DNA from 3 places in the Streptomyces sp. NPDC031474 genome. Region 1 is predicted to be linked to each of the others. Evidence: riboswitches for the same ligand, from Rfam matches in the RefSeq annotation. Region 1 holds a riboswitch; each other region holds the start of a gene.

Region 1 (7,077 bases):
GGGCGGCGACCCGACAGCAGAAGCCCCTTCGTCCACCGAGATCGGAGACCTGAACCACCATGACCCGTCAGCGCCCCATATCGCCGTTCGAGAGCATCTACTTCCTGGACCTGGGAGCGGCGGGCCTCCCCCTGTACGACATGCCGGCGTTCGTGGAGTCCCTGGTACGCGGCCGGCTGGACCCGGCGCTGATGCGGCGGGCGCTGGGCCTGCTGACCGAGCGCCATCCGATCCTGCGCTGCGAGGTGGCGGCCGGCGAGGCGGGCCTGCTGCTGCGGGTCCGCGACCGGGTCGAGCCGCCGCTCACCCTGCTCGACGGCATCGAGGACACCTACGCCGAACTGATCAACACGCGGCCCGACTGGACCGAGAGCCTGCTGCACGCCTGGCTGCTCACCGACGGCGAGCGCTCCCAGGTGGTGCTGGGCGTCCACCACGGGGTGGCCGACGGCCGTTCGGCGTTCGCCCTGCTCGACGAGTTCTGGCAGCACTACACCGCCCTGGCGGCCGGCGCGAGCCCGTCCGTCGAGCGACGCGAGGAACTGCCCGAGGCGATCGACACCCGCCTGGCGGGCGCCCTGCCGGACGCGGAGGTCGACGCCGTGGTCGACGCGATCGCGCAGGGCGCGGCGGCCGAGACCAAGCCCGCGGTCCTGCCCACCGAGGGTGTGGGGCGCCCCGACCGGCCGGCCGCGACGCGCCGCTTCGTGGTCGACCGGCTGGAGTTCGGCGCGCAGACCACCGACGCCGTGGTGGCCGCCGCCCGGACCCGCGGGGTGACCGTCAACAGCCTCGTCACAGGGCTGGTCCTGACCGCCGTCCGCGCACAACTCGCGCCCGAGCAGGGCCCGTTGACGATGACCTGCGGTCACGGTGTGGACCTGCGCACCCGGCTGACGCCCGAGCTGCCCCTGAGCACCGTGCTCAACTGCATCACCGGCCTGCAGACCACGCTGGCCGTCGGCCACGACGACCGGCCGGAGAGCGTGGGCCGGGAGGTCGCCGACCAGGTCGCCGGCGCGCTGGCCCGGCGCGACCCCGAGCGCTTCCTGCTGGCCGCGCTCAGGGCCGGCGCCCGGGGCGTCGCGGTGCCCGTCCCGGTCGTCAGCTACGGGATCTCCAACGTCGGCCGGATCCCCGCGCACCCCGTGCCCGAGGACGTGGAGCTGCTCCGCTTCGGCGGGACGGCCAACGCGCCGGGCATGCCCCCCAAGATCGGCGTCGCCAGCTTCGGCGGCCGGCTGCTCGTGCAGAACGAGTACGACAGCTGGACCTACGCCCCCGAGCAGATGCGGCAACTGCGCGAGACGCTGCGCGGATCGCTGACGGATCTGGCCCGCTGACGGATCCGGTCTGCCGACGGCGGCCGCGCCCGCGGCTCTCCCTTTGGTGAGCCACCCCTCACGTCATAGAGTGAAGCCCGCCCAGCTCCGGCCCCCCGAGGGAGAGAACCAGCCGTGATCACCGCGATCGTCCTCATCAAGACCAGCGTGGACCGGATCCCCGAGATCGCCGAGCGGATCGCCTCGCTGGATTCCGTGAGCGAGGTCTTCTCCGTCACCGGGACCTACGACCTGATCGCCATGGTGCGGGTGAAGCAGCACGAGGACCTGGCGGACGTCATCCCGGGCAGCATCAGCAAGATCCCCGGGGTGGAGGCGACGGACACACACGTCGCCTTCCGCACCTACTCGCAGCACGACCTGGAGGCGGCGTTCGCGATCGGCCTGGACTCCTAGGCCGTGTTTCGAAAGTCCCGTCTGCCCCAGGACTCTGCCCCAGGACAGGTCCTAGACCCTAGACCGCCGGGACGCAGCGGCCGTCCTGTGTGCGGTACTGCCACCGTGCGCCGTCGGCCACCAGTTCCCGCACCGCGTCGACGAACCGCTCCACGTGCTCGTCGGGGGTGCCGGCGCCGAAGCTCACCCGGATCGCGTTGAGGGACTTCTCGCCGGGGGCAGCCTCGGGGGCGCCGCACTCGCCCTGGCTCTGCGGGTCACTGCCCAGGAGGGTGCGGAGCAGCGGGTGGGCGCAGAAGAGGCCGTCGCGGACTCCGATGCCGTACTCGGCGGAGAGGGCGGCGGCGAAGTGGGAGCTGTTCCAGCCCTCGACGACGAAGGAGATCACGCCGACCCGCGGGGCGTCGTCGCCGAAGAGGGAGAGGATCCGGACCTCCGGCACCTCGGCCAGCCCCGTCCGCACCTTCTCGATGAGGTACTGCTCGCGGGCCACCAGCGTGTCGAAGCCGGCCTCCGTCAGCGCCGTGCAGGCCGAGGCGATGGCGTAGGCGCCGATCACGTTCGGGGAGCCGGCCTCGTGGCGGGCGGCGCTCTCGTGCCACTGCACGTCCACTCCCCCGTCCTCGCGCCGGGTGACCTTGCGGCTGGCGCCGCCGCCCGCGAGGTACGGGTCGGCCGCGCGGAGCCAGTCGGCGCGGCCGGCGAGGACGCCGGAGCCGAAGGGCGCGTACAGCTTGTGGCCGGAGAAGGCGACCCAGTCGACGTCGAGGTCCTGCACCGACACCGGGTGGTGCGGGGCCAGCTGGGCAGCGTCCAGGACGATGCGGGCGCCGTGGGCGTGGGCCGCCGCCGCGAGCTCACGGACGGGCCACAGCTCGCCGGTGACGTTCGAGGCGCCGGTGACGCACACCAGGGCCGGGCCGTATTCCCCTTCGTTGGACATGGTGCGGTCGGCGAGGGCGCGCTCCAGGGCCTCGACGGCCTGGCGGGGGGTGCGGGGGGCGTCGAGGTAGGTGACCCGGGCGTCCTGCCAGGGCAGCAGCGAGGCGTGGTGCTCGGTCTCGAAGACGAAGACCTGGCAGTCGGCCGGGAGCGCCTGCGCCAGCAGGTTGAGGGAGTCCGTCGTGGACCGGGTGAAGATCAGCTGGTCGTCGGCGCGGCAGTCGAGGAACTCGGCGACCGTCCTGCGGGCGTTCTCGAAGAGGTCCGTGGAGAGCTGGGAGAGGTAGCCGGCGCCGCGGTGGACGCTGCCGTAGTAGGGGGCGTAGGCCGCCACGTCGTCCCAGACGCGCTGGAGGGCGGGGGCGCTGGCGGCGTAGTCGAGCGCCGCGTAGGCGACCTCGCCGCCGGTGACGAGCGGGACGGTGACATCCCGGCCGAGAACGGGCAGGGCGCCCGAAAGGTCACTGCGAACGGTCCGGGCGGCGGCAGCGGTGGAGACAGACATGGCGAACTCCCGTGAGAGGCAAGGGGGAACCGCCGTGCGAGCGGGTACGGCTCAAGCACGGAGGAAGGTGAAAAGGGGGATGCGGAGGCGGGGCTCTACGCCCTATCGCATTCGCTTGCTCACGGAAGACTCCCTCGAACGACCCAGGACCCCTGGGCTGTGCTTGCTCGAAAGAGCGTGAGGGGCCCGCGCTTGCCGTAGACCTCGCTGCCTACGGCCTGGTCTTCACCCGGGGCACCCCGCCACGGAAGGAGGGTTGCCGGACAGTCGGCCGGGGCCTCATGACTGTCACTCATGACCTGGTACGGAAACCTACGTGAGGTGATCGCGGTCCCGCAACCCGTGTCCGGATCGCGGGACCGCGTCACCGACGGCTACGCGTTGCTGGCGGCCACCCAGCGCTCCAGGGACCGCTTGGCCGCGCCGGAGTCGATCGACTCGGCCGCCCGGTCCATGCCGGCCCGGATCTGCTCGGCCAGCGGCCCTGCGCCCGGGTCGAGGGCGACCAGCGCCGCCGCCGAGTTCAGCAGCACGGCGTCCCGCACCGGGCCCGTCTCGCCCGCCAGGAGGCGCCGGGCCACCTCCGCGTTGTAGGACGGGTCCCCGCCCCGCAGCGCCTCCACCGGGACCAGGTCGAGGCCGACGTCCCGCGGGTCGAAGGTCTCCTCGCTCACCTTGCCGTCGCGGACGACCCACACATGGGAGGTGGCCGTCGTGGTCAGCTCGTCCAGGCCGTCGTCGCCCCGGAAGACCAGAGAGGAGTTGCCGCGCTCGGCGAAGACACCCGCGACGACCGGCGCCATGCGCGGGTCCGCGACCCCGACCGCCTGGCTGCGCACCTGTGCGGGGTTGGTCAGCGGGCCCAGCACGTTGAACACCGTGCGGATGCCCAACTGGCCGCGGGCGGCGCCCACATGACGCAACGCCGGATGGAACTTGACCGCGAAGCAGAAGGTGATCCCGGCCTTCTGGGCCACCTCCGCCACCCGCGCCGGGGTCAGCTCCAGGTTGACGCCGAGCTTCTCCAGGACGTCCGAGGCGCCGGACGCGGAGGACGCGGCCCGGTTGCCGTGCTTGACGACCGTGGCGCCCGCGCCGGCCACGACGATCGCCGACATGGTGGAGATGTTGACCGTCTTCGCGCCGTCGCCGCCCGTGCCGACGATGTCGACGGTCCGGCCGGGCACCTCGATCAGGTTGGCGTGCTCGTACATCGCCCGCACGAGGCCGTTGATCTCCTCGACGGTCTCGCCCTTGGCCCGCAGCGCCACCACGAACCCGGCGATCTGCGCGTCGGTCGCCTCGCCGCGCATGATCCGGTCCAGCGCCCAGAACGTGGCGTCGGCGCCCTGGTCCTGGCCGTACAGCAGGCTGTTCAGCACCTCGGGCCAGGAACGGTCCGCCGCGGTGTCGCCTCCAGCGGGGGTCACAGCGCTCATAGCCGCTCCTGTGCGTGTCGTCGTGCGTCGTCGTGGGTCGTCCGGACCCGTGTGAACCCCACCCTATCCAGCCCGTGGGCACGGCAAAGGGCCCCGTCCGAAGACCGGACGGGGCCCTTTGGGGCGGCGTGGCGACGCCTGGGATCAGTGGTGGCCGTGGCCGCTCGTGATCTCCTTGTACTCCTCGACAGTGGGCTTCGGGATCTGCTGGTCCTCGCCGAAGTACGCGTTGCTGATCTTGGCGCGGAGCTTCTCCGAGCCCTTCACCTTGCGCTCGACGCCGTTCTCGTCGACGGTCGCGCCGATCGCGGCCGGCGCGTACTGCTCGTGCGCGGTGAGGGTGTGCAACTGCTCCTGGCTGAGCGGCTCGTGGATCTCGACGAACTCACCGTGCGGCAGCCGCTTGATGGTGCCGGTCTCGCGACCGTGCAGCACCTTGTCGTGGTCGCGACGCTGCAGGCCGAGGCAGATCCGCTTGGTGAGGATGTACGCGATGACCGGTCCGACGAAGAAGAAGATCCGGACGAACCAGGTGATCGAGTTGATCGACAGGTGGAAGTGGGTGGCCCACAGGTCGTTGCCACCGCCGACCAGCGTGATCATGTACATCGTGACCCAGGCGACGCCCAGCGCCGTACGGGTCGGCGCGTTGCGCGGGCGGTCCAGGATGTGGTGCTCGCGCTTGTCGCCGGTGATCCAGGACTCGATGAACGGGTAGGCCGCCATCGCGCCGAGGACCACACCGAAGAGGACCAGCGGGATGAACACGCCCAGGACGAGCGTGTGACCCCAGAGGTTGATCTCCCAGCCCGGCATGAAGCGGATCAGACCCTCGGCGAAGCCCATGTACCAGTCGGGCTGGGCGCCGGTCGACACCTGGTCCGGACGGTAGGGGCCCATGGCCCAGATCGGGTTGATCTGCGCGATCGCCGCGATCGCCGCGATGACACCGAAGACCAGGAAGAAGAAGCCTCCGGCCTTGGCCATGTACACCGGCAGCAGCGGCATGCCCACGACGTTCTTGTTGCTCTTGCCGGGGCCCGCGAACTGCGTGTGCTTGTGGTAGAAGACCAGGATCAGGTGGCCCACCACCAAGCCCAGCATGATGCCCGGCAGCAGCAGGATGTGGATCGAGTAGAACCGCGCCACGAAGTCGTGGCCCGGGAACTCCCCGCCGAACAGGAACATCGAGATGTACGTGCCGACGATCGGCATCGACAGGATGGCGCCCTGGGTGAAGCGGACACCGGTGCCGGAGAGCAGGTCGTCCGGGAGCGAGTAACCGGTGAAGCCGGTGAACATGCCGAGGACGAACAGCAGGAAGCCGAACAGCCAGTTGATCTCACGCGGCTTGCGGAACGCGCCCGTGAAGAACACGCGCATCATGTGCACGAACATGCCGGCGAGGAAGATCAGCGCCGCCCAGTGGTGGATCTGCCGGATGAGCAGACCGCCGCGCACGTCGAAGGAGATGTGCAGGGTCGAGCTGAACGCCTCGGACATCAGCTGTCCCTGGAGCGGGACGTAGCTGCCGTGGTACTCCACCTCGTTCATCGACGGGTGGAAGAACAGCGTCAGATACACACCCGTCAGGATGATGATGATGAAGCTGTAGAGGCAGATCTCGCCCAACATGAACGACCAGTGGTCGGGGAAGATCTTGCGCATGTTGGCCTTGGCCAGGGAGTAGATCCCGAGCCGGCCGTCGGCCCAGTCGGCGACGCGCTCGCCGGCCGGAGCCTTCCCGCGTTCGCGGGTCCCAGTGGACTCTGTGGTGCTCATCCGCGCTCCCAGAAAGCAGGACCGACGGGCTCTTCGAAGTCGCCGAGCGCCTCGAGGTAGCCCTCGTCGTTCACACCGATGCGCAGCTGCGGCAGGGCGTGACCGGCGGGGCCGAAGATCACTCGGGCACCGTCGGAGAGGTCGAAGGTGGACTGGTGGCAGGGGCACAGCACGTGGTGCGTCTGCTGCTCGTACAGGGAGATCGGGCAGCCCACGTGGGTGCAGATCTTCGAGTACGCCACGATGCCCTCGTGCGACCACTCGAGTTCGCGCTTGTCCTTGATGTTGTCCGGCTGCAGCCGGACGATCATCAGGGCCGCCTTGGCGATCTCGTTCTGGAAATCCTCGTCGTGCTCCTCCAGGCCCTCGGGCTTGGCGAAGGTGAGCGAACCGACGGCGACGTCCGAGGGACGCAGCGGCTCGTTCGTGTTCATGTTGACGAGCAGCTTGCCCTTGGCCCACAGCGTGTGCCGCAGCTTGTCCTCGGGCAGCGGGCCGAGGTCGCGCAGCAGCACGACGCCGGAGAGCGGCACCAGGGCGACCGCGCCGAACAGCGTGTTGCGGATCAGCTTGCGGCGGCCGAGCGCGGACTCCTTGGCGCCCTGCCTGAAGTCCGCGTGGACCTTCGCACGGACCTCGGGGTCGGCCGCGATCGCGTGCCGCTCGTCGG
Region 2 (7,077 bases), on a different contig from region 1:
AGCCGGTCGCGAGACGGACCATGTCCGCCTGCGGCCCCTTCTGGCCCTGCGAGATCTCGAAATCGACCCGCTGACCCTCTTCCAGGGTGCGGTAGCCGTCCATCTGAATCGCGCTGTAGTGGACGAAAACATCCGCACCACCGTCGACCGCGATGAAGCCGTACCCCTTCTCCGCGTTGAACCACTTGACGGTGCCCTGAGCCATGCCTAACTCCCCTATTACTGGCCCTTGCACAGATCCACACTTCGCGGATCCGGGTCAGACCTCACCCCCCATTGGTTGGGGGCGTGCGCCGGAACGCGTCGACCGCGGCTGAATGTATCTGTCCAACTGCCGTCTGCAACAGGTCACTCGGACGAGAATTCTGGACGCGCGGGATCCGGAATGTGGCGAGACTTCGCCAGAATTCAGGGCAAGTCGGGCCCTACAAAAGCCACAAAAGCCACGAATGAGACGCGCACTTTGGCTGCTTCTCATCGGGCACGGGGCAGAAATGAAAGGCTCCGGATCCATTGATCGGGACCCGGTTCCCCAACTGTACCGCGCTCAACCACACTGAATTGCCCCCTCCGCTTCTATCGCGGAGAGGGCAATTCGATGAACGCTCGGTAATCACTGTTACCGACGGTTACTACCGACGGGTACTGACCGACGGTCAGCCACCGGCGACGGCCGGGATGATCGAGACGCCGGCGCCGTCCGGGGTCGCCGTCTCCAGGCCCTGCTCGAAGCGGACGTCGTCATCGTTCACGTACACGTTGACGAACCGCCGCAGCTTGCCCTGGTCGTCCAGAACCCGAGCGGCGATCCCGGTGTGGTTCTTCTCCAGGTCCGCGATGACCTCGCCGAGGGTCGAGCCCTCGGCCAGGACCTCGGCCGCGCCACCGGTGTAGGTACGCAGGATGGTGGGGATGCGGACGTTGACGCTCATGACTGATGACCTCCGGTCGGGTACGGGCTTTCAGGGGCGCGGGCGGCCCGCAGACGAACAACAAGCTGCTTACGCGAGACCAGCTTCGCGGAACGACTCCAGGTTGGGACGGATCGTCGCCGTGAGGCCCGTCCCCGCCACCGCGTCCAGCGTCTTCAGACCATCACCCGTGTTCAGCACGACAGTGGTCAGCGTCGGGTCCAGCAGCCCGTTCTCGATCAGCTTCCGCGTCACCCCGACGGTCACCCCGCCGGCGGTCTCCGCGAAGATCCCCTCGGTCCGGGCGAGCAGCCGGATCGCGTCGACGATCTGCTCGTCGTCGACGTCCTCCACCGCCCCGCCCGTCCGCCGGGCGATGTCGAGGACGTAGGGACCGTCCGCCGGGTTGCCGATCGCCAGCGACTTGGCGATGGTGTTCGGCTTCTGCGGCCGGACCACGTCATGCCCCGCCTTGTACGCGACGGACACCGGGCTGCACCCCTCCGCCTGCGCGCCGAAGATCTTGTACGGCCTGTCCTCGACGAGGCCGAGCTTGATCAGCTCCTGCAGACCCTTGTCGATCTTCGTGAGCTGCGAGCCCGAGGCGATCGGCACGACCAGCTGGTCCGGCAGCCGCCACCCGAGCTGCTCGCAGATCTCATAGGCCAGCGTCTTGGAACCCTCGGCGTAGTACGGCCGCAGGTTGACGTTGACGAAGCCCCAGCCCTCGCCCGCCGGGTCGCCGATGAGCTCGGAGCAGAAGCGGTTGACGTCGTCGTAGTTGCCCTCGATGCCGACGAGCTCGCCGCCGTAGATCGCGGCCATGACGATCTTGCCCTGCTCCAGGTCGTGCGGGATGAACACGCAGGAGCGGAAGCCGGCGCGGGCGGCGGCCGCGCCGACGGCGCCGGCCAGGTTGCCCGTGGAGGAGCAGGACAGGGTCGTGAAGTCGAAGGCGCGGGCCGCCTCGATGGCCTGGGCGACGACGCGGTCCTTGAAGGAGTGCGTCGGGTTGCCGGAGTCGTCCTTGACGAACAGCTTGCCGGCGTCGACGCCCAGCTCACGGGCGAGGTTGTCGGCCTTGACGAGCTTGGTCCAGCCCGGGTTGATGTTCGGCTTGTCCGCCACGTCGGCCGGGACGGGCAGCAGCGGCGCGTAGCGCCAGATGTTCGCGGGTCCCGCCTCGATGCGCTTGCGGAGCTCCTCCGTGTCGTAGGAGGAGAAGTCGTAGGCGATCTCGAGGGGGCCGAAACACTCTTCGCAGGCGAAGACCGGGCCGAGGGGCACGCGGTGACCGCACTCGCGGCAGCTCAGCGCCGTGGCGGGACCGAGGTCTACAGTGGATTCGATGCTGTCCGTGGTGCTTGCAACAGTCTGCGCAGCCATGTGAGGCGAGGCCCTTTCTCCTCATCTTCCTCACGACGCATCTCGTCGTGAGACGGATTTGGCACCTTCCCAAGCCGGGAGCCTCGCGGAACGATCAACAGTGATCGGTAACGAGACCGGCTGGAGGGTTGCCGGGGCTTCATCGGGCCGTATCCCTCTGCCCCTCTGGATGAGCGGTATTCGGTTGTGGACGCCCGTGACCCCCGACATGCGATGGTCACCAGCGTTGTTCAAGACTGTAACCGAAGGCCAGGACAGTTGAGATAGTCGTCCGAACCGCGAGACAACCGTGAGGAGCCGCAGACTGTGCTGGAAGAAGTCGAGCGCTGGCTGAGCACCCGCTCCTGGTCCGTGGCCGATCGCCCGCTGCACCGGATCCTGGCCGCGAAGCGGACCACGAACCAGTCGGTGTCGGTGGTGCTGCCCGCGCTGAACGAGGAGGAGACGGTCGGGGACATCGTCGCCGTCATCCGTCACGATCTCATGCACCAGGTTCCGCTCGTCGACGAGATCGTCGTCGTCGACTCGGGATCGACCGACCGTACGGCCGAGGTCGCGGCGGCGGCGGGCGCGCGGGTCGTGCACCGCGACGCGATCCTGCCCCGCATCCCCGCCGTGCCCGGCAAGGGCGAGGTGCTGTGGCGCTCGCTGCTGGTCACCACCGGGGACATCGTCTGTTTCATCGACGCCGACCTCAGGGAGTTCTCCTCCGACTTCGTCTCGGGGATCGTCGGCCCGCTGCTCACCGACCCGGACGTGGATCTCGTCAAGGGCATGTACGACCGTCCGCTCCGCGGTGCGGCCGGCCAGGGCGGAAGGGTCACCGAGCTGATGGCCCGCCCGCTGCTCAACATGCACTGGCCGCAGCTGGCCGGGTTCGTGCAGCCGCTCGGCGGCGAGTACGCGGCCCGGCGCAGCCTGCTGGAGCAGCTGCCCTTCCCCGTCGGCTACGGCGTGGAGCTGGGCATGCTGGTCGACGCCCTGCACCTGGTGGGGCTAGACGCCCTCGCACAGGTGGACGTGGGGGTGCGAAAGCACCGCCACCAGGACGGGCAGGCCCTGGGCCGGATGGCGGCGGCGATCTACCGCACGGCGCAGCTGCGGCTGGCCCGCGGGCACATGATCCGCCCGGCCCTCACCCAGTTCGAGCGGAGCGGGGACGGCTTCGAGCCCCGCACCTACTCCGTGGACACCGAGGAACGGCCGCCGATGGCGGAGATCGTCGAGTACGCGACCCGCAAGGTCGCGTGAGCCAGTCGCGCAACAGGCGTAACACCGCGGACAGGCCGTATACGGTCCTCGCACTGTGCGCGACCGTACGTTTGAGCGTTTCCCCACCGGGCTAGGTTGTGGCGTATGGCTTCCACGCACGACATGGCTGCTCGGGGTGCTGAGGTGCTGGTCGCGTCCAACCGCGGTCCGGTCTCCTACGAGGTGCGCGAGGACGGCTCGCTGCACGCGAAACGCGGTGGCGGCGGGCTGGTCTCCGGCCTGTCGGCCATCGGCCCCGACGCGGGCGCCCTCTGGGTGTGCGCGGCGCTCTCCGACGGCGACCGGGAGGCGGTCGCGCGCGGGGTCGGCGAGGAGGGCGTGCGCATGCTGCCCATCCCGGCCGACGTGCACGCCGACGCGTACAACGGCATCGCCAACTCGGTGCTCTGGTTCATCCACCACCTCCTCTACCAGACCCCGCTGGAGCCGGTCTTCGACGCGGAGTTCCGCCGCCAGTGGGCGTCGTACGAGGCCTACAACGGGGCGTTCGCCGAGGCGCTGGCCGAGGAGGCGGCGGAGGGGGCGGCCGTCCTCGTCCAGGACTACCACCTGTGCCTGGTCCCCGGGATGCTCCGCGAGCTGCGCCCCGACCTGCGCATCGGCCACTTCTCGCACACCCCGTGGGCGCCGGTCGACTACTTCGGCATCCTGCCCGGGGACATCCGTGAGCAGCTGCTCCAGGGGATGCTCGGCGCGGACCGCCTGGGCTTCCTCACCCGGCGCTGGGCGAACGCGTTCACCGCGTGCTGTACGGAGTTCGCCGGGGAGCTGGGGAAGACGCAGATCGGCGTGCACGGTCTCGGCGCGGACGCCGACTTCCTGCGGGAGCGCTCGCACCGGCTGGACGTCGACGAGCGCATGGCGGATCTCCGTGCGCAGATCGGCGAGGGGCGCAGGACGATCGTCCGGGTCGACCGCACGGAACTGTCCAAGAACATCGTGCGCGGGCTCCTGGCCTACCGGCAGCTGCTCGACGACCACCCGGAGTGGCGCGAGCGGGTCGTGCACGTGGCCTTCGCCTACCCCTCGCGCCAGGATCTCGCCGTGTACCGCGACTACATGACCGAGGTGCGGCGCGTGACGGAGGAGATCAACGCCGCGTACGGCACCCCCGGCTGGACGCCGGTGCTGCTGAACCTCGAGGACGACTTCGCCCGCTCCCTCGGCGCGTACCGCCTGGCCGACGTGGCGCTGGTGAACCCCATCCGGGACGGCATGAACCTGGTCGCCAAGGAGGTCCCGGTCGTCTCCGACGAGGGCTGCGCGCTGGTGCTGTCCCGGGAGGCGGGGGCGTACTGGGAGCTGGGCGAGGACGCGATCGTCGTCAACCCGTACGACGTCCTGGAGACCGCCCGTGCCCTGCACGAGGGCCTGACCATGAAGCCGGAGGAGCGCGCCGAGCGCACCAAACGCCTGTCGGCAGCAGCGACGGCGCTCCCCCCGGCCAAGTGGTTCCTCGACCAGCTGACCGCCCTGCGAGAGCTCCAGCCGACCTGACCCGGCCGGCCTCTCACCGCACCCGCGTGGACGTCAGGCGAGTCGGGACGCCAGCTTTCGCAGGAGGTCCACGACGCCGGCAGGGCCGTCGACGACGAGGTCCGCGCGGGCTGCCAGTTCGGTCACCTCCGGGTTGCCGCTGCAGACGAGTAGGCCGGGGGTGCCGTCGGAGCGGAGTTTCTCGACGGCGGCGAAGGCGGGGAGGTCGCCGAGGTCGTCGCCGGCGTAGAGGACCGACTGCGCGCCGGTCTCGCGGACGTGCTCCAGCAGGGCCACGCCCTTGTCCATGCCGGGCGGGCGCAGTTCCAGGACCATGCGGCCGGGCTCGACGATCAGGCCGTGCCGGGTGGCGAGGTCGGTGAGGGGGGTGCGCAGGGCGTCGAAGGCGGCCTGGGGGTCGTCGGCGCGGCGGGTGTGGACGGCTACGGCCCGGCCGCCCTTCTCCTCGATCCAGACGCCCGGCCGGTTCCCGGCCGTTTCCAGGACCTGCGGGAGTTCGGCGCGGACGGCGGCCACGCCGGGGTGCGGGTCGGGGGCGGTCAGGGCGCCGGTGCGGGCGTCCCAGCGTTCGGCGCCGTAGTGGCCGAGGACAAAGAGGTGCGCCAGCCCGTCGACCCCGGCGAAGCCGCCGTGGTGTACGGCGACCTCGGCGGGCCGGCCCGTGATCACGGCGACGGCGGCGACCTTCGGCGCGAGGTCCGCGAGCGCGGGGACGGCGTCGGGGTGCGCCCGGGCGTCCTCGGGGTTCTCGACGATCGGGGCGAGGGTGCCGTCGAAGTCGAGGGCGACGAGGGTGGTCGAGGGGCTGCCGATGATCGCGTCGAGCGCCGCCCGGCCTGCCTCGGTGGTGGGAACGGGGAGGGATTCGGGTTCCGTGGAGTGCGTCTCTTGGGTGCCCATACGGCGACGATAGCCGTGGGCGGCCGCGCCGAGCAGGTCGGGTGGAGCGCGTTGTGGACGTTGCGGTTCGGCTGCGCGCCCAAGGGGCGCGGGGAACCGCGCGACCGGCCACGGCGGTGCCGCAGACGATCGACGGCAGGGCGTGGCACGTCCGGCGGAGCGATCAGCGTTCCCCGCGCCTCGTCTCCCTCACCCTTCTCAGCCTGTTCACCGTCACCGGGTCGTGGGCCAGGGCGCGCGGGTCGTCGAGGAGGGCGTTGAGGAGTTGGTAGTAGCGGACCGGGGCCAGGTCGAGTTTCTCGCGTATCGCCCGCTCCTTCGCGCCGGGGCCGGTGAACCCGCGCCGCTCCAGGGCCAGGATGTTCCGTTCCCTGGCCCCCAGTTCTTCCTCTCGCCGTTCTTCCTCTCGCCGTTCTTCCTCTCGCTGCTCCATTCCGGCACGGTAGCGCCCGCCACCGACACTCGGCCTGCCCGGTCCGCTCGGCTCATTCGCCGGTGGCCGCGTCCAGCGTCGTCGCCGTGGTCTGGAGTTCGCCCAGCACCTCGGCCGGGCTGCCGTTCGGGGTCACGGCCTGGCCGATCCGCTTCTTGATCTCCGCGCTGACCTTGGCCCAGGAGGTCCGTCCGACGGGGTAGCTCTCCGACAGCGGGAGCTCCTCCAGGAACGGCTGGAGGTCGGCGTCCTCCTTGGCCGTCCCCATCACCTGGGACGCGGAGCCGGTGACCGGCAGCAGGTCGTACTCGCGGGAGAAGGCGAGGACGTTCTTCTCGCTGTAGACGAAGTCGAGGAAGTCGCCGATCTGCTCGGCGTGCCCGTTCTGCTTGAAGGCGGTCATCCAGTCGGCGACGCCCATGGAGGACTTGCTCGGACCGGCGACCCCGGGCATCGGCACCATGCCGAACTTGACGCCCTTGCTCTGGGCCGTCTTCATGAGCGACGGGTGCCCGTTGAGCATGCCCACGTCGCCGGCGGCGAACGCGGCGAACGCGGTGGCCCGGTTCAGCTTGCCCGGCGCGACCGGCCCGGTCAGGCCCTTGCCGACGAGCTTGTTCTTCAGCCAGTTGAACGTGTCGACGTTCTCGGCGGAGTCGAGGCTGTAGCTGCTCACGG
Region 3 (7,077 bases), on a different contig from region 1:
GTACGGTCGCGGCGATCGCCAGCCCGGGCAGGGCGGTCAGCCACCAGGCGTTGGCGAGGTAGTTGCGGCCGTCGGAGATCAACGTGCCCCACTCCGGGGCCGGCGGGGGCGCCCCGTAGCCGAGGAAGCTCAGCGCCGACACGGCCAGGATGGAGGAGCCGAAGTCGAGGGTGGCCAGCACGATCACCGGGCCCGCCGCGTTGGGCAGCACATGCCGGCCCAGCACCGAGTACCAGCGCGCTCCGCTGGCGCGTGAGGCCTCGACGAAGACGGCCTGCCGCACCCGCAGCACCTCAGCGCGCGCCACCCGCGCGAACGCGGCCACACTGGCGATGCCGACCGCGACCGCCACCTTCACCGTCCCGTAGCCCAGCGCGGTGACCAGGGCCAGGGACATGAACAGCGCGGGGATGGACAGCAGCACGTCGACGAAGCGCATCAGCACGTCGTCCACCCAGCGGCCCACGAACCCGGCGACCACCCCCAGCAGCCCGCCGACCACGAACGCGACCAGCACGGCGATCAGCGTTGCCTTCAGGGACAGTTGGGCGCCGTGGACGACCCGGGAGAACACGTCTCGGCCCAACTCGTCGGTGCCGAACCAGTGACTGCCGCTCGGGCCGCGGAAGTTCTGCGACGGCACGCCCTTCAGCGGGTCCTGCGAGGTGAACAGGTCGGGCCAGAACGAGGCCAGCACCACCAGCACGAGGACGACCACCGACAGCAGCAGCCCCGGGCGGCGCACCACGAACCGCAGCAGCCGCCGTACGTCCACGCGGCGCCCGGGATCAGGCTCCGGCCCCGCAGCGACCGGGCGGGCCAGTCCCAGTGCCGCTTCGGCGGGGTCGTCGACAAGGCTCTGGCTCATGCGAGGGCCGCCTTTCTGCCCGAGGTCACCATGATCCGGGGGTCGAGGAGTGGATAGACCAGGTCGATGACCAGGTTCGTCGTCACGAAGATCAGCGCCCCCAACACCACCACCCCCTGGACCAGCGGGATGTCCTGGGCCGTGACCGCCGCCGCGGTGACGCGGCCGAGGCCGTCGCGGGAGAACACCGTCTCGACGACGACCGAACCGGCGATCAGCTGCCCCACCAGCAGGCCGACGACCGTCAGCGCCGGCAGGGACGCGTTGCGCAGCGCGTGCCGCAGATGGACCCGCCACCGGCCGGCGCCCTTGGCCCGGGCGGTCTCCACATACGCCTGGTCCAGTGCGGTGAGCAGGCTCTTGGCGAGCACCTGCGCGATCTGCGCACCGGTCGGCACCGCCAGAGTCAGCGCCGGCAATACCAGCCCCTTGAATCCGTCGTTGCCGAACGCGGGGAACCAGTGCAGCCGGAAGGAGAATGTCTCGACGAGCAGCAGCCCCACCCAGAACGTCGGGACAGACACTCCCAGCGGCGGCAGCGACAGCAGCAGCTGCCGCAGCCAGCGCTGAGAGGTGTAGGTGGCCAGCACCGCCAGACCGCCGCCGAGCACGACCGCCAACAGCAGTGCGGCACCGGTCAGTTGAAGGGTCTGCGGCAGTGCGTCGGCCAGCGTGGAGGTCACCGGTCGGCCTGTGGAGACCGCGTCGCCGAGGTCCCCACCCACCGCCCGGCCCAGATAGTCGGCGTACTGCACGAGCACGGGCTTGTCGAAGCCGTACTCGTGCCGCAGCGCGGCGAGCCGGGCCGGATCGACCTGACCCGAGTCCATCCCGGCACCGGCCATCGCGGTGACCGGGTCCCCGGGCAGCCAGTTCAGTACCAGGAACGACACCGTGTACGCCGCCCACAGCACCCCGACCGCCTGCGCCAGTCGCTTGATCACATAGCGGCGCATGCACTAGCCGATCCAGGTGTCGTGCAACTGGATGCGGCTGCCCGAGTCGAAGGCGAGGTCGTGCACCTTCTTCGTCACGGCCAGCTGGGTCTGGAGCTCCACCACCGGCACGTTGTAGGCGTTCTGCACGATCAGTTTCTGCGCCTCGTCCACCAGCTGCCTGCGCTTCGCCGTGTCCGTGGTCGCGGCCTGCCCGGACAGCGCGGTGTCCAGCGAACTGGCGGGCACGCGGTAGAAGTTGGCCAGCTGCGTGGAGAAGGAGCTGCGCAGGATGTCCGGGTCCGAGCGGGTCACGTTGCTCCACACCAGGTCGAAGTCACCGCCCTGGAGCGTGGTGGCGAACTGGCTGACCTGGCCCTGCTTGAGCGCCACGTCGATCCCGACGGTTTTCAACTGCTGCTGGACGAGCTCCAGTGCCGGCTGGTTGGTGGCGGCGTTGGGGAACCAGCTGATGGTCAGGTTCAGCTTCTTGCCGTCCCTGGCGCGGATTCCGTCGCTGCCCGCCTTCCAGCCGGCCGCGTCCAGGAGGGCCTTCGCCTTGGCCGCGTCGAAGGCGAGGTCCGAGGAGAGGTCGGTGTAGTCGGGCGTGGTGTGCGCCAGGATGCTGGTCGCCGGCTGGGTGCCGGTCGGGAACACGGTGTCGGCGATCTGCTTGCGGTCGACGGCGGCGAGGACCGCCTGGCGCACCTTCACGTCCTTCAGGAGGGGCCGCGAGTTGTTGATCCCAAGCCCGAACACCACGCCCGGGTTGGCCCGGCGCAGGAGGGTGACCTGCCCACCCTTGAGCGCCGCCTCGTTGGCCTTGCCGACGCTGCTGATCGCGTCCACCTGCCCGGACTGGAGACTGCCGGCCCGCACCCCCGCCTCCGGCACGACCTTGAACACCAGCTTGTCCAGATAGGCCTCACCCTTCTTGGACCACAGCGAGGATCCCCAGTCGTAGCCGATGCGCTTGGCCAGGGTGATCGACTGGTTCTGCACGTACTGCTTCAGCACGAAAGGCCCGGACCCGATCACGCCCTCACTGCACTTCTGTTGCGGGGTCTTCTTCACGCTCGCCGACGACTCGATGCCCAGCGAATGGGTCGAAGTCGCCTGAAGGAACTGCGCGTTGGGCTGCTTGAAGGTCACCTTGACGGTGAGTGGGTCCACCACGGCTGTGCTCTTGACACCGCTGAGGTACCCCTGGGCGAGGGTCCCGAGGGCGCCGAGCTTCGGCACCGCGTCGAAGTTGTCCTTGACCACCTGCGCGGTCAGCTTCGAGCCGTCGCTGAAGGTGACGTCCGACCTCAGATGGAAAGTGAACGTCGTGGCGTCGGAGCTGACATCCCAGCTCTTCGCCAGCCACGGCACGATCTTGCCGGTCTTGGGGTCCTGGTCCGTCAGTGAGTCCACGACCTGGCGCACCGAGTAGATGCTCTCGTTGCTGCCGACCTGCTGCGGATCCACGCAGCCTGCGTCCGAACCCACCGCGAAGGTCAGGGTGCCGCCGGACTTGGGCTGACCGGCGCCGCTGCCGGAATCGCCGCCGCCGGAGCCGCAGGCGGTCAGCAGAACACTGGTGGTCACAAGGGCGGTCAGTGCCGCCCACCGGGAGGTTCTGACATCGGAAAGTGCAATCACGGAGGGCTTCTCCTACTCGTTCACCAGACACGGGTGTGGTGCGGGGCACGGCCGTGCGTGGGCATGCGGCCCCGGCCGACGCGACGCCGGTGCCGGGGGAGCGCTGGGCAGACGGGGATCAGAGGGAAAAGGGGGGATCAAAGACAGACGGAGATCAGGCGCAGGCGGGTGCGGCGACGACAGGTGCCGTACTGCGACCAGCGGCGGGAAGGCCCGTCAGGCCTGACAGAGACAGCTGGTCGAGCGCTTGAGGTCGATGTGGCGCCGTCGCGACAGCCGGGAGAACACGGTGGCGCCGGCGAAGCGGGCGTCGAGGTCACCACCGTGCCGCATATCGGTCCTCCACATATCCGGCCCCGGTCACGGGGCCGCGCGCTTGCGGGGATCGTCGGTGATCCCGCCGGGCTTTCACCTGGAGCACCCCACCGCGCGGGAGGGTTGCCGGTCAGCGAGCCAGGGCTTGACGCTGACACTCAATGCCGTTCGTGATCGTACGGAGCGGTCTTGGCGTACGTCAATGGCGCAAAGGGACGCCGTGTAAGGGGAGTCGGGGCTGGAGTGCGTCCGGCTCAGGAGCCGCCGCGCTCGCGGGGGATCTTCTGCCCGGCCTCGATCGCCACCGGCAGCCGGTTCTCGGCCGGGGGCAGCGGGCAGGTGGCCAGGTCGGTGTAGGCGCACGGCAGGTTCGTGGCGCGGTTGAAGTCCACGATGAGCGTGCCGTCGGCGGCGGGCGGATCGAGGGCCAGAGCCCGGTTGGCGGCGTACGTGGTGAGGCCGGAGGTCGCGTCGGTGAACAGCACCATCAGCCGTCCCGCACCAGGGCCGGGGAACGCGGTCAGCCGCAGCGGGCGCCCGTCGAGCTCGAACTCGACCCTGCCCGGAGCGTCGTACACATGCTCAAGGCCCTCGACCGCGGCGCCCACGGTGGTCGGTCGTGGCGTGTCGAAGGGGATGTAGCGGCCCGTCACGGCCCAGCGCGGGTCGGGGGCGTAGGCGGGTGTTCCGGTGAAGGCCGTGCGCAGCGGCGCGTCCGGGTGCCGGGGGCGCACGATGTCGTTGCCGCCGCGCTTGGCGACCTCGATGACGGCGTCTCCCCAGACGGCGTCGACGCCGCCGCGCTCGGGCAGCACACCGAAGCGGTGTTCGCCGCGTACCGGCGTTCCGTCGACGACCAGTTCCTCACCTTCGTCGAGGTGTACGACGACGCCTTCGGGGCCGGTGTGCCACGCGCCGGGCGCGTCCGGGAAGCGCTGGGGTCGGTCGTCGAGCCAGTGCAGGCCGGTGACCGCCAGGAACCCGTGCGGGGCGGCGAGCCGGGCCTCCTGGGCGCGGTGCCACTCCAGCCAGGTCTCGGTGAAGGCGTGGAGGTCCGTGGTGGTGGCCTCGATGGTCATGGGGAATCTCCTTTGTGCCGGGGGTGCCTTAGGGCAGGGGATGCAGGGGGCTGACGAGTCGACGGGTGTACTCAGCCGGCCAGTTCGCCGAGGAGTCGCCAGGTGCGTCGCCGGTCGGCTTCTCCGGCGATCTCGGTGCCCGAGAACACCACCTCGGTGGCGCCGGCGTCGCGGTACCGCCGTATCTCGGCCTCGACGGTCTTCTCGTCGCCGATCACGGCCAGGTCGGCGGCCCGCCTGCCGCCGGAGAGTTCGATGACCCGCGCGTAGGACGGGATCTGTTCATAGAAGGCGAGGTTCTCGGTGGCCTTGGCCCGCACCGCGTCGACGTCGTCGGTGACCACGCCGGCTACCAGGGCCACGATCCTGGGCGCGGGGCGGCCTGCGGCCTCGGCCGCGGCGGTCAGGGCGGGCACGATGTGGTCCGCCAGGGCGCGCGGTCCCGCCAGATACGGCAGGATCCCGTCGGCAAGCTCGCCGCTGGCCCGCAGAGCCTGCGGCCCCATCGCGGCGACGAGCAGGGGGACGCCGTTCTCGGCACCCGGTACCCGCGCCGGGACGGGTGTGGTGGCGGTGAGCAGCTCGCCGTGGAAGTCGGCCGTGCCGGTCTCGGTCAACTGCCGTAGGGCGGTGAGGAATTCGCGCAGCCGGGCGATGGGTCGTTCGAAAGGCAGGCCGAAGCCCGTCTCCGTCAGCAGTTTCGTGCCCAGAGCCAGACCGAGGTGATAGCGGCCGTGGGTCGCGGCCTGGGCGGTCTGGGCCTGGCTGGAGACGAGCAGCGGGTGCCGGCCGAAGACGGGGATCGCGGAGGTGCCGACCTGCAGTCCGGGCACTTCGCGCCCGACGATCGCCGCGAGCTGGGGTGAGTCCGCGCCGAAGGTCTGCCCGAACCAGGCCGACGTGACACCGGACTCCGCAGCCTCCTGGGCCAGTTGGACGGTGGCGTCGACCTGGTTCGGTGTGTCGGACGCGTTGAGCGCTACTCCAACAGTCATGTCAGTCAGAACGGGCTTCGGCCGAACCCGCATTCCGGTCGGCGTGTGACAGCTTCTTGTCAGTCATGTGTACAAGGGCCGGCTCGGGGGCTCAGCCCGCCTGTCGTCGGTCCGGTGCGGACCGGTGGGTGAGGGGTGCGCGCAGGCCGAGGTTCTCGCGCAGGGTGGTGCCGGTGTATTCGGTGCGGTAGATGCCGCGTTCCTGCAGTTCCGGGACGAGCAGGTCGACTATGTCGTCGAGGCCGTCGGGGATGAGGTACGGCGTGACGTTGAAGCCGTCGATCGCGCCGTGCCGTACGAAGCGGGCGAACTTGTCGGCCAGACCGGACGGAGTGCCGACGTGCCCGCGCTGCGGGCCGAGTGCGATGACGGTCTCACGCAGCGACCAGCGGTGCGCCTCCGCCTTCGCCCGCCATTCGGCCACGATGGCGCGCGGGTCGGCGATGCGCCGGGCACCGAAGGAGCCGTCGTTCTCACTGACGACGGGGTCCTCCTTGGGCAGGGGCCCGTCGGCGTCGCGGTCGGACAGGTCGATGCCCCACAGCAGTCCGGCGATCCCCAAGGCCGTGGCCGGGGTGACCTGTTGGAGTCGGATCCAGCGCTTCTTCTCCTGGGCCTCCTCCTCGGTGGCGCCGAGGATGATCTCGGTACCGGGCAGGATCCGCAGATCGTCGTCGGGCCGCCCGACCGCGCGCAGCCGGCGTCGGATGTCGTCGGCGAAGGCCAGCGCGTCGTCGAAGTCGGTGCCGTGCGCGGAGAAGATGACGTCGGCGTTGCGGGCGGCGAAGTCGCGTCCCTCGCCGGAATCCCCGGCCTGGAAGATCACCGGGTGCCCCTGGGCGCTGCGCGGCAGGGTCGGAGAGAGGTCGACGTCGAACTGCGGTCCCTTGTGGCGCACTTGGTGTACGGCGCCCGGCGCCGACCAGGCGGGTGCGTTCGCGGAGTCGGCGACGGCTCCGTTCTCCCAGCCGTCCCAGAGTGCGCGGGCCACGGTGAGGAACTCTTCGGCACGCCGGTAGCGGTCGGTATGGTCGAGGTAGCCGCCGCGCCGGAAGTTCGCGCCGGTCCAGGCGTTGTCCGTGGTCACCACGTTCCAGCCGGCGCGGCCCTCGGAGAGCAGGTCCAGGCCGGACAGGCGGCGGGCCAGATCGGCGGGTTCGTTGAAGGTGGAGTTGGAGGTGGAGACGAGGCCGATGCGGCGGGTGACCGCGGCAAGCGCCGCGAGCTGCGTGATGGCGTCC

The links. A riboswitch is a leader RNA that binds a small molecule or an ion and turns the genes downstream of it on or off. The one in region 1 is predicted to bind S-adenosylmethionine.
Region 2: another riboswitch for S-adenosylmethionine. It lies ahead of thrC (threonine synthase); the one in region 1 lies ahead of ACZ5SK_RS02115 (aminotransferase class V-fold PLP-dependent enzyme).
Region 3: another riboswitch for S-adenosylmethionine. It lies ahead of ACZ5SK_RS47925 (putative leader peptide); the one in region 1 lies ahead of ACZ5SK_RS02115 (aminotransferase class V-fold PLP-dependent enzyme).

Annotation. Positions count from the first base shown of each region.
Region 1 is NZ_JBVIJX010000001.1:450,322-457,398, forward strand. Features, by position in the region: gene ACZ5SK_RS02100 (TetR/AcrR family transcriptional regulator) at 1-53, shown strand, start outside; gene ACZ5SK_RS02105 (phthiocerol/phthiodiolone dimycocerosyl transferase family protein) at 60-1,343, shown strand; gene ACZ5SK_RS02110 (Lrp/AsnC family transcriptional regulator) at 1,458-1,739, shown strand; gene ACZ5SK_RS02115 (aminotransferase class V-fold PLP-dependent enzyme) at 1,798-3,186, opposite strand; SAM riboswitch class IV at 3,370-3,486, opposite strand; gene trpD (anthranilate phosphoribosyltransferase) at 3,561-4,625, opposite strand; gene qcrB (cytochrome bc1 complex cytochrome b subunit) at 4,770-6,407, opposite strand; gene qcrA (cytochrome bc1 complex Rieske iron-sulfur subunit) at 6,404-7,077, opposite strand, start outside.
Region 2 is NZ_JBVIJX010000021.1:157,589-164,665, reverse strand. Features, by position in the region: gene ACZ5SK_RS38040 (cold-shock protein) at 1-205, opposite strand, end outside; gene ACZ5SK_RS38035 (MoaD/ThiS family protein) at 657-932, opposite strand; gene thrC (threonine synthase) at 1,002-2,297, opposite strand; SAM riboswitch class I at 2,316-2,473, opposite strand; gene ACZ5SK_RS38025 (glucosyl-3-phosphoglycerate synthase) at 2,604-3,548, shown strand; gene ACZ5SK_RS38020 (alpha,alpha-trehalose-phosphate synthase (UDP-forming)) at 3,654-5,066, shown strand; gene otsB (trehalose-phosphatase) at 5,100-5,966, opposite strand; gene ACZ5SK_RS38010 (DUF3263 domain-containing protein) at 6,130-6,399, opposite strand; gene ACZ5SK_RS38005 (ABC transporter substrate-binding protein) at 6,452-7,077, opposite strand, start outside.
Region 3 is NZ_JBVIJX010000057.1:9,393-16,469, forward strand. Features, by position in the region: gene ACZ5SK_RS47910 (ABC transporter permease) at 1-868, opposite strand, end outside; gene ACZ5SK_RS47915 (ABC transporter permease) at 865-1,824, opposite strand; gene ACZ5SK_RS47920 (ABC transporter substrate-binding protein) at 1,828-3,393, opposite strand; gene ACZ5SK_RS47925 (putative leader peptide) at 3,664-3,780, opposite strand; SAM riboswitch class IV at 3,815-3,928, opposite strand; gene ACZ5SK_RS47930 (DUF1684 domain-containing protein) at 4,017-4,841, opposite strand; gene ACZ5SK_RS47935 (LLM class F420-dependent oxidoreductase) at 4,913-5,836, opposite strand; gene ACZ5SK_RS47940 (NtaA/DmoA family FMN-dependent monooxygenase) at 5,928-7,077, opposite strand, start outside.